3 regions of the Paenibacillus sp. FSL L8-0708 genome follow, and region 1 is predicted to be linked to each of the others. Evidence: riboswitches for the same ligand, from Rfam matches in the RefSeq annotation. Region 1 holds a riboswitch; each other region holds the start of a gene.
What was found. A riboswitch is a leader RNA that binds a small molecule or an ion and turns the genes downstream of it on or off. The one in region 1 is predicted to bind thiamine pyrophosphate.

Region 1 (4,216 bases):
TCATCAACTCCTATCTATTCAAAGTATAAAAGAAGAAGCCGCCAATGACGACTTCTTTTAGATATTTCTTTTTAGCAGAAAAAGTTATCTATAAATGAGGCTCCCGCCTTGGAGAAACTCTTGCGCCTTCTCTTGCATTCCTGATTCAATTCTCGTCGTATTCCGGATATTATGAGAGATCTTCATACTGCAAAATTTCGGCCCGCACATGGAACAGAAATGAGCTGTTTTAGCGCCTTCCGCAGGCAATGTCTCATCATGATATTCGAGCGCTCGCTCAGGATCTAACGATAAATGAAATTGATCACGCCAACGAAATTCAAAACGGGCTTTCGAAAGAGCATTATCCCGGTCTTGTGCTCCTTTATGCCCTTTCGCCAAATCTGCGGCATGAGCCGCTATTTTATAAGTAATGACCCCTATACGTACATCTTCCTTATTAGGCAGGCCAAGATGTTCCTTCGGAGTTACGTAACATAACATAGCTGTACCGAACCAACCAATCATCGCTGCACCTATAGCAGAGGTAATATGATCATAACCAGGCGCAATATCTGTAGTCAGTGGACCTAATGTATAAAAAGGGGCTTCGTTACAAGTTTCAAGTTGCTTATCCATATTCTCTTTAATCAAGTGCATCGGCACATGTCCTGGACCCTCTACCATCACCTGTACATCATGACTCCAAGCTATAGCTGTTAATTCACCTAACGTCTCTAACTCGGCAAATTGTGCTTCATCATTCGCATCAGCAATCGAACCCGGACGTAATCCATCGCCTAGGGAAAAAGAAACATCGTACAGCTTCATGATTTCACATATCTCTTCAAAATGTGTATATAAAAAGTTCTCTTGATGATGCGCAAGACACCATGCCGCCATGATGGAGCCACCTCTTGAAACAATGCCTGTCATACGTTGTACCGTCAACGGGATATAACGAAGCAGAACCCCCGCATGAATGGTAAAATAATCAACCCCTTGCTCCGCTTGCTCAATGAGCGTATCACGGTACACTTCCCATGTTAAATCTTCCGCTTTCCCATTCACTTTTTCCAACGCTTGATAGATAGGCACCGTTCCAATAGGAACAGGAGAATTACGGATGATCCACTCGCGTGTCGTATGGATGTTTTTACCTGTGGAGAGATCCATTATATTATCTGCACCCCAGCGGGTGGCCCATCTCATCTTCTCTACCTCTTCTTCTATGGATGAGGATACTGCGGAATTTCCTATATTGGCATTGATCTTCACTAAAAAATTGCGTCCAATAATCATTGGTTCACTCTCTGGATGATTGATATTCGCTGGAATGATGGCGCGGCCGCGGGCTACTTCATCTCTTACAAATTCCGGTGTCACATTCTCACGAATCGCAACGTATTCCATTTCCGAAGTAATAATCCCTTTGCGTGCATAATGCATTTGAGAGACATTACGCCCCTTTTTCGCTCGCAAAGGTTTTCTATGGAGCGCTGGAAACACTTCCGCCACAGCTTTTCCCGTTGCATTCCCGTTATCTTCAGGCTTCACGGTTCTTCCTTCGTACGCTTCCGCATCCCCTCGTTCCTCAATCCAGCTTAGACGATTGGGCTCTAACCCCTGACGAATATCAGTATGAATATTAGCATCCGTATAAGCCCCGCTTGTGTCATAGACATGAATTGGAGCATTCTCCTCTTCGCCGTCTATGCCCGCAGTTGGACTAAGTGAGATCTCCCGCATAGGCACCTGAATATCAGGCCGTGAACCCTTTACATACACTTTTTGACTTGCTGGAAAAGCTGATAGATTGATTGGATCGTTGTTCAATTCGCTTGTCATCTCAATTCCTCCTATAAGGTGATTTGATCAAGCGGAGACGGTCTACTCCCCACACATAGAAAAGGCCACATCTGTATAAGATGCGGCCTTAGAGTAGACAAATAGAAATAGAGCTCCATTTCCTCCGCTGGCATTATCCAGATCAGGTTTGACGGTCGATAGTTATAACTATCCTCTCAGCCTGGTTCCACCAAGCTCCCGTGACTATATAATTGCTACTTCAAAGTATAACCGAAAAGAGAGAATTATCCAAATCTACTCAAATGTGAGATCAATGTATACGTTAGTTTAACACCAATACCCCAAATCCTTCCAGAAGCACCTCGCCCGACAATGTTGTGCCGCTCAGTAAATCTGTTTTGGTCTCATGAAGATGGATCGTGACAGGAGTCTCACTATAATTAAGCAAAAAAGCATAACTGGAAGAAGCTCCGGTACGGACTTGCAGCTCTACCTCTTCTGGGAGCTCCAGCCAATCTGCTGGCGATTGTAGATCAATTAAATTTATGATCTCAGCCGCTGCCTGTTCATTAAATACGGCTCCGTAATACCAAACCTCACCCTTGCCGCGACGATTTCTAGTTACCGCCGGTTTTCCCGCATAATAATCAGAGGCGTAAACCGCCATCACTTCAACCGAAGCTTCCTCTATTTTGAGAATATCATTAAAGTCATCTGCTCCTGTAACGACTTCGGTCACGCCCGACCAGCTAATTGTTGTTGGCTGACGACTGCCCTTAACCATTGTGAATTCTTCAACTGTGATCCCGCATAGATCCTTAGCAGCACCTGGGAAAGGACGCATATAACATTGTCCGCGCTCATCCTTATAGCCGGTTCTACAGCCGAAGATCAGTTTGCCGCCTTGCTGAACATATTCATCCAGCAGTGCTGCTGTCTCATCTGTCATAATCGCTGGGTGAGGATAGATAAGCACGTCGTACCTTGCAAGCTCCTCCAGCGTTGTTTTTTTGCGTAAATAGAGTACGTCATTCGGGATATGCTTCCGCTGAAGCGCCTTGTACCACTCCTTATTGCTCTTCCACATAAACGGGCCATGCCAAACATCGTATTCTCCATCCCACTCATTGTCATAATCACGAACAATAGCAATGTTAGCCTGATTACGAGTACCGACAAACGCATGACCTGCTGCTGCCAGCTCCTGACCGATCTGCCCCGCTTCCCGCACTCTCCGGTTAGGCTGATTATGATAGTCATTGATTCCATGCCAATAAATTTCATTGCCCATCGTAGCTGTCCGCCAGCGGAAATATAACACCATATCTGCTCCATGAGCGATCGACTGATAAGTCCATAACCGCATCTGCCCGGGCTTTGGAGAAGGCATATCCATCCGGTTCACCCAGCCACCCGGGCCCGACTGCTGCTCCATAATGCAGAAATTCGGGGATATCGAACGAACAACAGATAACGACAGTCCCCAGCCTCTATCATTCAGCGGATTCCGCTCATTCGGGTCATAAAAAATAGTAGAGAACTGAGGATAGGAATCATAGCTGAAGAAATCCAACAGTTCATCCGTCATTTCATGGCTATCGAGATGCCCGAACAGACCGTTCGTGGTTACCCACTGCTTAGGGGCAAGTTTACGGATGATATCCGCTTGGTTTTTGGCAAAAGAAATTGTATTGTCCGAAATAAACCGTTTTTCATCCAATGCCTGATGAGGATTGGGTTGCTTCGGTACTGGAGTCGGACGTGGAAGATAGACCTGAGACCAGTCACTATAGCTTTGATTCCAAAAAACAGTTCCCCAAGCCTCGTTCAAATGCTCAAGTGTAACATATTTCTGCTGTAGCCATTCCCGGAAAGCCTTATGGTCACTCTCCGAATAAAATTCACTGATCTCACAGTTGAGCTCATTATCAATTTGCCAGCCAACTACACCCGGATGATTGCCGTAATGTTCAGCCATTTGTTCTGCAATACGTGCACACAGTTCCCGGTATTTAGGACTGCTGTAATTATAATGACGGCGCATGCCATGCTGAAGTGTAACACCTTCGTAGGTAACATTTAAAACTTCGGGATACTTATCAGTCAACCAAGCTGGAGGCGTCGCCGTCGGAGTACCAAGTACAACCTGAAGACCATATTTATGTGCTAGATCAATCGCCCGATCAAAGAGCCCGAACTGAAACTGCCCTTCTGCCGGTTCAAAAATAGACCAAGCAAACTCCCCCATCCGAATGATCGTAAAGCCGAGTTCACGCATCCGGCGATAATCGTCCTCCCACATGTTTTCTGGCCAGTGCTCCGGATAATAACAGACGCCAAGCTCGAATTTTTCAGTTGCGACAGGTTTCTTCATCATTACCTCCAAAGTATTAAAAATATGCTTTCAATATTTTATAATTCTATTGTA
Region 2 (4,216 bases), 6.4 Mb from region 1:
TTCACTGACAATCGAATGGCTGCTTTCATTGTAATTCTGCTGCTGGGGCTGTTTATGTCCGGTATTTTCTCCATTGCTTTAGTCTTCTCCAGCAAAATGCTGCCTGGCACCGAAGAGTCAACACCCAGCATTATGATTGCTTCCGGAGGTGTTGGCGGTGCTTTGCTACCTCTGTTTATGGGCTGGTCTATGGACCATTTAGAAGTGGCACAAACAGCCGGATTACTCGCCGCTTTTGCCGCCTTCTTGTTTCTGCTAAGCATTGCCGCATGGAGGTTCCAGTCCATGCAAGCGGTGAAAGGAAAGAGTTCCCGTATTTAGAACAGTATCAACGTTATCCTTTTAGGGTAATGTGATCTATAAGCATATTCTGAGCACAAGGATGGACGATGAATGAATGAGTCTTCAACTGAGCCTTTGTTACATACTGCGCTCATGCAGTTTATATTTCCCTTTTCTATAAAAAAGGGCGATTCTAAGCAGCTTATCCAGCAATTACAGGACGACGGCTTCACACGTTTTTTTCTGGATAATAAAGAGCTTGAAGCTGCCTATTACGGAGATGGCTACTGTGTTTCCCATGAACGAATGGAGCGCACCTATTTACCGTTTGCTGCACATGTCCTTTTTCCACGCAGGAAGGATGCCGACTCGTTTCGCCGTTTTTCCAGAGTAAATAATCTCGACTGCATTCTGGAGATTCCGCAGCAATCTATATTTTTCAAAATTCTCTCGACGGATATATTCATATGTCCTTTTCAGCTTGGATTCGTGACGATACGTGTCCAGCTGGAGGGGGATTCAATTCCCTTTAGTATTGCCCTAGAATTCGCGGATCGTTTCCGTGCGCTAGAGAATACCTTCATACAGGATGATTACACTTATATTCATTGCGGGGAACAGACCTATGAGATGGTAGAGGATTTTGTCTTCCGAAATTTGGTGGATGGACTGGAGCCATATCTGGATCAATCGGATATCAATGGGGCTTATTTCGAGACCCTTCCTTTTTTCGTAGATGAAAGAATGCAGGTGCAAGCTTTTTATGGCTTTCAGAATGAAGAAAGCTCTGATGAGATTAGTGTAAATCTGCGCTATCGTGCCTCACAGCTTGATGGAATTGATCTCAACGGAAAGCCCTATGCCAGTGCCAGCGATCCAGCGTATATTGCGAACTATTGTCATGAGCATTCCTATAATCGCTGGGGTCCAGACACGTATTATATGATGAATGAGCAGACTTTTTGCTGCATGACCCGCGCTGAACAGGAGATTGCTGTTAGTCTAGCCAACCAGATGTACGGGCAATATTATTACGGATTTTTACTCAATATTTTCCACAAAATCGTTCTGCTAAAGCTCGCCAATATGCACTCCCGACTTCGGATTAATCATGATTATGAGGAAATAGACAATCTAATCTACTCCATCAATAAGTTCTCGGCTAAGTTCTACTTCTTGGAGTTGATTTCCCAGTCGCAGGGCCGGGAGATATTTCTTCAGCTGCGTAAAGTATACGGAAACGATGCTTTGTTCGAGGAAGTGAAAGAAACCTTAAATGACCTGTTTCAGTATCAGGATAAGTTTCAGTCCAAGCGACGGGATAATCTGCTGATGATTCTCACTGTATTTACGGTAGTAAGCGGGATTTACGGCATGAATCAGGTCATTGACGATTTGGATGGAAAGATTCAATGGAGTAAAATGATTGGTTATTCTCCCTTTGAATTTCTTGCCCTCTTCGTGATCATGAGCGGGATTCTGATCAGCGTTGTCCTCACGCTAGGGGCGCTGGTTAGTGAGCTTAAACGGCGTCACCGCAAGAAATATAAAGATCTAGACTAGCAAAAAAGAAACTACTGGATTGGAAAAATTCAGGAGTGCACTACTAGACATTCCGAGTACAGCCGTCTATAATACACCGTATGCGAGAAATATAAGATATAAAGTATGGGTACAAAACTTATGCTTACTTATATTGCACATAGAAATACCCGTTAACTTCATAGAACCAGGGGTGCTGGAATTGGCCGGCTGAGATTGTATCCCACAAGATACTGACCCTTATACCTGATCTGGATAATGCCAGCGTAGGAATCGCCAATTGGTTCTGGTCCCTGTGACCTTAACTAACCTTGCGCCAAGCCAGCGTCCCGATCACTCGGGGCGCTTTTTTTGTAAGATCACTAAAAGATGTAGAAAAACGTACATACTACACTTTACGGGTTCATGTTGTGAAGACGGGATTCTTGTAACCTTAAAGGAGAGAAGAAGACATGCACCTCAAAAAAGCACTTACGTTGTGCCTCACCTGTGTACTCATTCTTGCCATTGCCGGATGCGGCAGCAACAATGGGAATACAGCCGGAAACAAAGCAAATGCTACTGATCCAACTGCTGCGGCTGGGACGGATGCTCCAAAAGAGCTCACCAAAGTTAAAGTCGCACTCGACTGGACACCGAACACGAATCATACCGGTCTATACGTAGCTAAGGATCTTGGTTACTACGCTGAAGAAGGTCTGGATGTCGAAATCGTTCAGCCAGGCGCAGCGGGTTCTGATACTATGGTTACCTCTGGCGAAGCCGCTTTTGGCATCAGCGCCCAAGAAGGATTAACGCTAGCCCGTCTACAAGGCGTGCCCCTTGTCTCGATAGCAGCTATTATTCAGCATAATACGTCGGGATTCGCCGCTCCAGTAGATCGCAATATTAAATCACCAAAGGATTTCGAAGGTAAAACCTACGGAGGCTGGGGCTCACCGGCCGAAGAAGCAGCCATGAAAGCCATCATGGATCCTGAAGGTGGCGATGTAAAAAAGGTGAAGCTGATCAGTATCGGTGAAGCTGATTATTTTACCGCCGTCAAACGTGACATTGATTTCGCCTGGATTTTCTACGCTTGGACTGGTGTTGAGGCTGAGTTGCGTGGCGAGCCATTGGATATGCTGTACTTAAAGGATTATGCGCCGCAGCTCGATTATTACACGCCTGTGCTGACGACGAGTGAGAAGCAAATTGCAGATCATCCTGATCTGGTGAAGGCCTTCATGAAAGCCACATCAAAAGGTTATCAATATGCCATTGATCATCCGGAAGAGGCTGCCGGTATGTTATCGAAGGCCGTTCCTGACCTGGACGCCGACCTTGTCCTAGCTAGCCAAAAATGGCTTAGCCCAAAATACAAGGACGATGCTGCCCGCTGGGGCGAGCAAAAAACCGAGGTCTGGCAGAATTACGGCGACTGGATGTACGATCTGAAGTTGCTGGATAAACCGCTGGATGCTGCTAGTGCATTCAGTAATGATTTTTTACCGGCGGAGTAGAGAGCGGACTTCAGAACCAAGAAGGTTGGACGTTACTTGAGGAAGGAGGAACGGAGCGTAGTAGTTTACTACGTGAGTACCGGACTTCCCAAGTTCGTTCAAGATTCGATGTCGAGTTTGCTTCCTGAATTACTTCGTTATCAAAGTTGGCTTTTTGAACTTACCTTATAATTTAAGAGTTCAAAAAGTCGGCTTTCAGAACCAAGAAGGTTGGACGTTACTTGAGGAAGGAGGAACGGAGCGTAGTAGTTTACTACGTGAGTACCGGACTTCCCAAGTTCGTTCAAGATTCGATGTCGAGTTTGCTTCCTGAATTACTTCGTTATCAAAGTTGGCTTTTTGAACTTACCTTATAAAATGAGAGGATTGATTATTGTGGCTAACACCCTACTAAGCATTCAAGTAATTCCAAAAACTCCGAACAATGAGGATTCCATCCCATACGTAGATAAAGCGATTGAGGTCATTCAGAAATCCGGTGTTAAACATCAAGTGAATCCACTGGAAACCACAATGGAAGGTGAGCTTAGCGAGCTGCTGGAGGTTGTGCGTCAGATGCAGGAGGCGTTGATCGAAGCAGGCAGTCCAAGCGTAATTTCGCAGATCAAAATCGCTCATAATCCTAACGGAATCAGCATGGATAAATTGACGGAGAAATATCGGCCGTGAGATCGACCTGGAAGCTAATATGGCCGCCCCTTGTGGCGGTCGTCTTCTTTTTAACCGTATGGCAGCTATCTGTATCTGTATTTCATATTGAATCCTGGATTCTGCCGAGTCCTGCTGATATTGCCCGTGAATCCACCAGTAACGCTTCTGGTCTTTGGGCTCATACGATGGCTACGCTGCGGCTCACTTTAATTGGTTTTCCCATTGGTACGGGGGTAGGC
Region 3 (4,216 bases), 3.6 Mb from region 1:
TTAGCCAGCAGTTGAAGGCCCCGCTTACGCGCTTCTTCCTTGGTTCGTTTCAAGACAGTTACTTGTCCCTCCATCACATTGCCTAGCGCAGTCATATGCGGAAATAAATTATACGATTGAAAGACCATCCCTGTTTTCTGTCGAAGAGCCAATACGGAATTCTGAGAAATTTTCTTATGATCTGTAAAATTGATGGTGATATCCCCGAGTGACAGGCTGCCTTGATCCGGGATTTCCAACAGATTAAAACAGCGCAGCAGTGTAGTCTTTCCGGAGCCGGATGGCCCAATAATGACAAGTACCTTTCCATGCTCCATTTTCAGATCAATACCCTTTAACACTTGGAGTGCGCCGAAGGATTTATGCAAATTAATGATTTCAATCACAAGTATCTCTCCTTTAGGTCGCAGAGTAACGATCGAGTCGTTTCTCCAAGTAATTTTGCAGCGCCGACAGCACAGAACAGAACACTAAATAAAACAATCCTGCTTCGGAGTATACCAGCAGAGGCTCATAAGTGGTAGAGGCTACCTGCTGAGCAGTTCTAAACATCTCCGTATAGGTGATGATCGCTGCAAGCGATGTATCTTTGACCAAGCTAATAAAAGAATTGGATAACGGCGGTACAGAAACGCGTGCAGCTTGTGGCAGAATTACGCGGCGCAGAGCCTGCCCGCGAGTCATCCCGACTGAGAAGGCAGCTTCCCACTGGCCTTTATGTATCGACAGGATAGCAGCGCGTACGATTTCCGATGAATAAGCCCCTACGCTAAGGGTAAATCCAATGGTGGCGGCAATGAAAGGGTCGAGTACAATACCAACAGCCGGCAAACCATAAAATATAATAAATAGCTGCACTAACAACGGGGTTCCCCGAATGACCCATACATAAAAACGGGCGATTAGCTTCGGAATTACCCACGGTGAAAGACGTGCCAACGCGGTTAGGATCGCCAAAATCAATCCAAGCACAAAGGAAAGTAGCGCCAACGGAATGGTAAAAGCCACCCCGGCTTTAAGCAGGGGTAGCAGTGTATCTAAGAAAATTTGTATTTTGCGGTCATCCATTATTCAGACATCCTTTTTAGCTTCTAGGCTTAATTAGCCTTGCTAGCCTTGTATTATTTTGAAACGTCAGCTCCAAAGTATTTCTCGGAAATTTTCAAGTACGTTCCATCACTTTTCATCTCTTTAATCGCATCACTGACCGCATTCACCAGCTCATCATTGCCTTTCAGGAATACCGCAGCACTTTGTGAGCCTTCAGGAATCTCATCAACCACTTTAATTTTTGCATCTGGTTTTTGTTTTTTCAGATCCAGATAAGACAAGCCATCATTCACAGTTGCATCAATACGTCCCGAAGTCAGCAGATCCATCGCTTGATTGAAACCGTCCGTAGCTACGATTTCAGCACCGTTCTCACGAGCGATGTCGGATAAGTTACTGGTCAGGGATTGTCCGGCTTTTTTACCTTTTAGATCAGCAAAGGTCTTAATATCCTCATTGTTTTCGCTCACGATCAATACTGCCTTGGATACAATATAGGGTTCAGAGAAATCATATTTCACTTTGCGATCTTCGTTAATGGAAACTTCATTAAAAATGACATCAAACCGTTTCGCATCCATCCCAGCAAAAATACCATCCCACTGAGTTTCAAAAAATTCAGCTTCAACACCTAAACGTTTGGCTACTTCTTCGGCAATTTCCACGTCAAAACCCGTCAATTTCCCCGCAGTGTCATGATAAGTAAAAGGTGCATAAGTCCCTTCTGTACCTATCCGCAATTTGCCGCTGGCCTTCACAGCCTCCAAACTGTTTTGCGCTGAAGATGCTGCTCCACCATTCGTTCCAGCTGTTGGTTCAGCAGCCGTATTGGTATTCGAATTATTGCCGCAAGCCGCTACAAGAACCACGGTTAACGCCAATATAATAGTTAGACTCCATTTTTTCATTATTAAATCCCCTCTCTCTATCCGGTTTTTTTCCGGTAAATTGAATAGTACACTGCCATCACATGATCGTCAATGCTTTTTTCCGATAATATACATCGGAATTGTAATATTAACTAGATTTCTACTTATATCTTACCCAATCTTGGATTAATCCTTCACTTCTTTCTCTCTTTACTTCTCAGAAAGATATGGTATATTTATAAACAAATTAATATGGACCTGTTATTTCACTAGGGGAGTCGGCCGACTGAGACGGAGCTTCAAGCTCCGGACCCTTGGAACCTGATCTGGATCATACCAGCGGAGGGAAGTGGAGCAGAATTTTCATCAAGCATGTTAAGTGTTATTATGCAGAATGAACTTTTTGACCCATTCATTTCCTCTGGAAATGGATGGGTCTTTATTTGTTTAGACGCTCCACAAAAATATTAGGAGGTTAGATCATCACGACCATTTTATCTATGCAAGGCCTAACCTACTCTTTTCCGGAAACTGAACAACCCCCTGTATTCGCAAATCTATCCATGGATATCAGGCAAGGGGAATTCGTCTCCGTAGTAGGTGCTAGCGGATGCGGGAAAAGCACATTTTTCAAAACGGTTGCCGGTTTACTCGAACCTACTCATGGAAAAATAAAACTCCCTACGCTCCCCTCAACCGCTAGTCGTTTAGGTCAGATCGCTTATATGCCTCAGCAGGATTTATTGCTGCCTTGGAGAACAGTGCTCGACAACTGCCTTTTGCCCTGGGAGATCAAGCCCAGATTTAGTAAACAGAAAACGATCACTCAGATTCGGGAAATGTTGGCCCGCTTCGGCTTAACAGATGTAGAGAAGGCTTATCCCCATGAACTTTCGGGAGGTATGAAACAGCGAGTAGCATTTCTGCGCACCTTAGTGGCTGGAGGCGGAAGTGGTCTTATGCTGCTGGATGAGCCCTTTGGCGCTCTCGATGCCATGACCAAACGTGAGATACACCGTTGGCTGTTGGAGTTATGGGGTGAACTGAATCAGACGATTATGCTCATCACTCATGATCTGGAAGAAGCCCTATTGCTCAGTGACCGGATTTATTTATTATCTGGCGGTGCGCACAGCGAATTACAGGAGATCGTTGTCGATCTACCAAAACCAAGACATTATAAGATGAACTATGAACCCCGGTTTATAGCACTACGGGCAGAGTTGGAGCGAAGATTGCATGCAACCTATACCTTTTAAAAAACATCTAGACAACTATGCTCCCTTCCTTCTTCTGGTACTGCTCATTCTTGTAATCTGGGAGTCAGCTGTTCGCCTTCACTTGATTCCAGCCTTTATTCTCCCTGCACCTTCATCTATTGGCATCGCATTGATCGAGCACAGGCAATTATTATTTGGACAGCATTTATTAGCGACGTTGCAGGAGATACTGGTAGGTTTTGTCCTTTCTGTGGTTTGTGGTGTATTGCTGGGCATTGGAATGTTCCTGTTTCGCCCCGTAGAAAAGGCCATCTATCCCTTCCTTATCATTAGCCAGACGGTCCCATTAATTGCGCTATCCCCCATTTTTATTATGTGGTTCGGATATTCGCTGTGGAGCAAAGTGGCTGTGGTGTTTTTGACGGCTTTTTTTCCAGTCGTAGTGAGTACATATGATGGACTTCGTACAAGTGGCCAGACTTACAAGGACTTATTATTAACATTTGGTGCAAACCGCTGGCAGCTGCTTGTCAAAACCCAAATTCCACTGGCATTGCCTGCTTTTTTCTCTGGCTTAAAGCTGTCCATTGTATACTGCGTCATCGGAGCTACTATCGGGGAATGGCTCGGCGGCAGTAAAGGACTCGGTTACTTCAGCCGCAGAATGGCCGGAAATATGCAGAGCGATGAAATGTTCGCGGCTGTATTTCTGCTGTCCGCGCTTGGTGTTGTGCTTTTTCTGGCGATAGCTTTACTCGAACAATTATTTTTAAAGAAAAGAGGATCTAACCAATGAATCATTTAAAATCACCACAACGAGGACTTATTTCTGTATTTCTAGTATGCACACTTTTGCTCTTAAGCAGCTGCGGGAAGGCAGACAAGCTAAATAACAACTCCCAAACCGGTTCCTCCAATTCCGAAAATAAACAGTCACACAAGCTGACGATTATGCTTGATTGGTATCCCAATGCCGTTCATTCCTTTCTATACGCTGCGCAACAGCAAGGTTTTTTCCAAGAGGAAGGTTTGGATGTCGAGATCAAAATGCCTGCGGACAGCAATGACGCCCTAAAG

Region 2: another riboswitch for thiamine pyrophosphate. It lies ahead of NYE58_RS02195 (ABC transporter substrate-binding protein); the one in region 1 lies ahead of thiC (phosphomethylpyrimidine synthase ThiC).
Region 3: another riboswitch for thiamine pyrophosphate. It lies ahead of NYE58_RS15410 (ABC transporter ATP-binding protein); the one in region 1 lies ahead of thiC (phosphomethylpyrimidine synthase ThiC).

The regions. Positions count from the first base shown of each region.
Region 1 is NZ_JBBPBC010000001.1:6,850,902-6,855,117, forward strand. It holds gene thiC (phosphomethylpyrimidine synthase ThiC) at 85-1,827, opposite strand; TPP riboswitch at 1,930-2,039, opposite strand; gene NYE58_RS32195 (beta-galactosidase) at 2,111-4,162, opposite strand.
Region 2 is NZ_JBBPBC010000001.1:489,430-493,645, reverse strand. It holds gene NYE58_RS02205 (MFS transporter) at 1-321, shown strand, start outside; gene NYE58_RS02200 (hypothetical protein) at 394-1,845, shown strand; TPP riboswitch at 2,004-2,114, shown strand; gene NYE58_RS02195 (ABC transporter substrate-binding protein) at 2,277-3,326, shown strand; gene NYE58_RS02190 (thiamine-binding protein) at 3,702-3,995, shown strand; gene NYE58_RS02185 (ABC transporter permease) at 3,992-4,216, shown strand, end outside.
Region 3 is NZ_JBBPBC010000001.1:3,269,812-3,274,027, reverse strand. It holds gene NYE58_RS15425 (amino acid ABC transporter ATP-binding protein) at 1-386, opposite strand, end outside; gene NYE58_RS15420 (amino acid ABC transporter permease) at 400-1,068, opposite strand; gene NYE58_RS15415 (amino acid ABC transporter substrate-binding protein) at 1,122-1,958, opposite strand; TPP riboswitch at 2,181-2,284, shown strand; gene NYE58_RS15410 (ABC transporter ATP-binding protein) at 2,420-3,178, shown strand; gene NYE58_RS15405 (ABC transporter permease) at 3,159-3,935, shown strand; gene NYE58_RS15400 (ABC transporter substrate-binding protein) at 3,932-4,216, shown strand, end outside.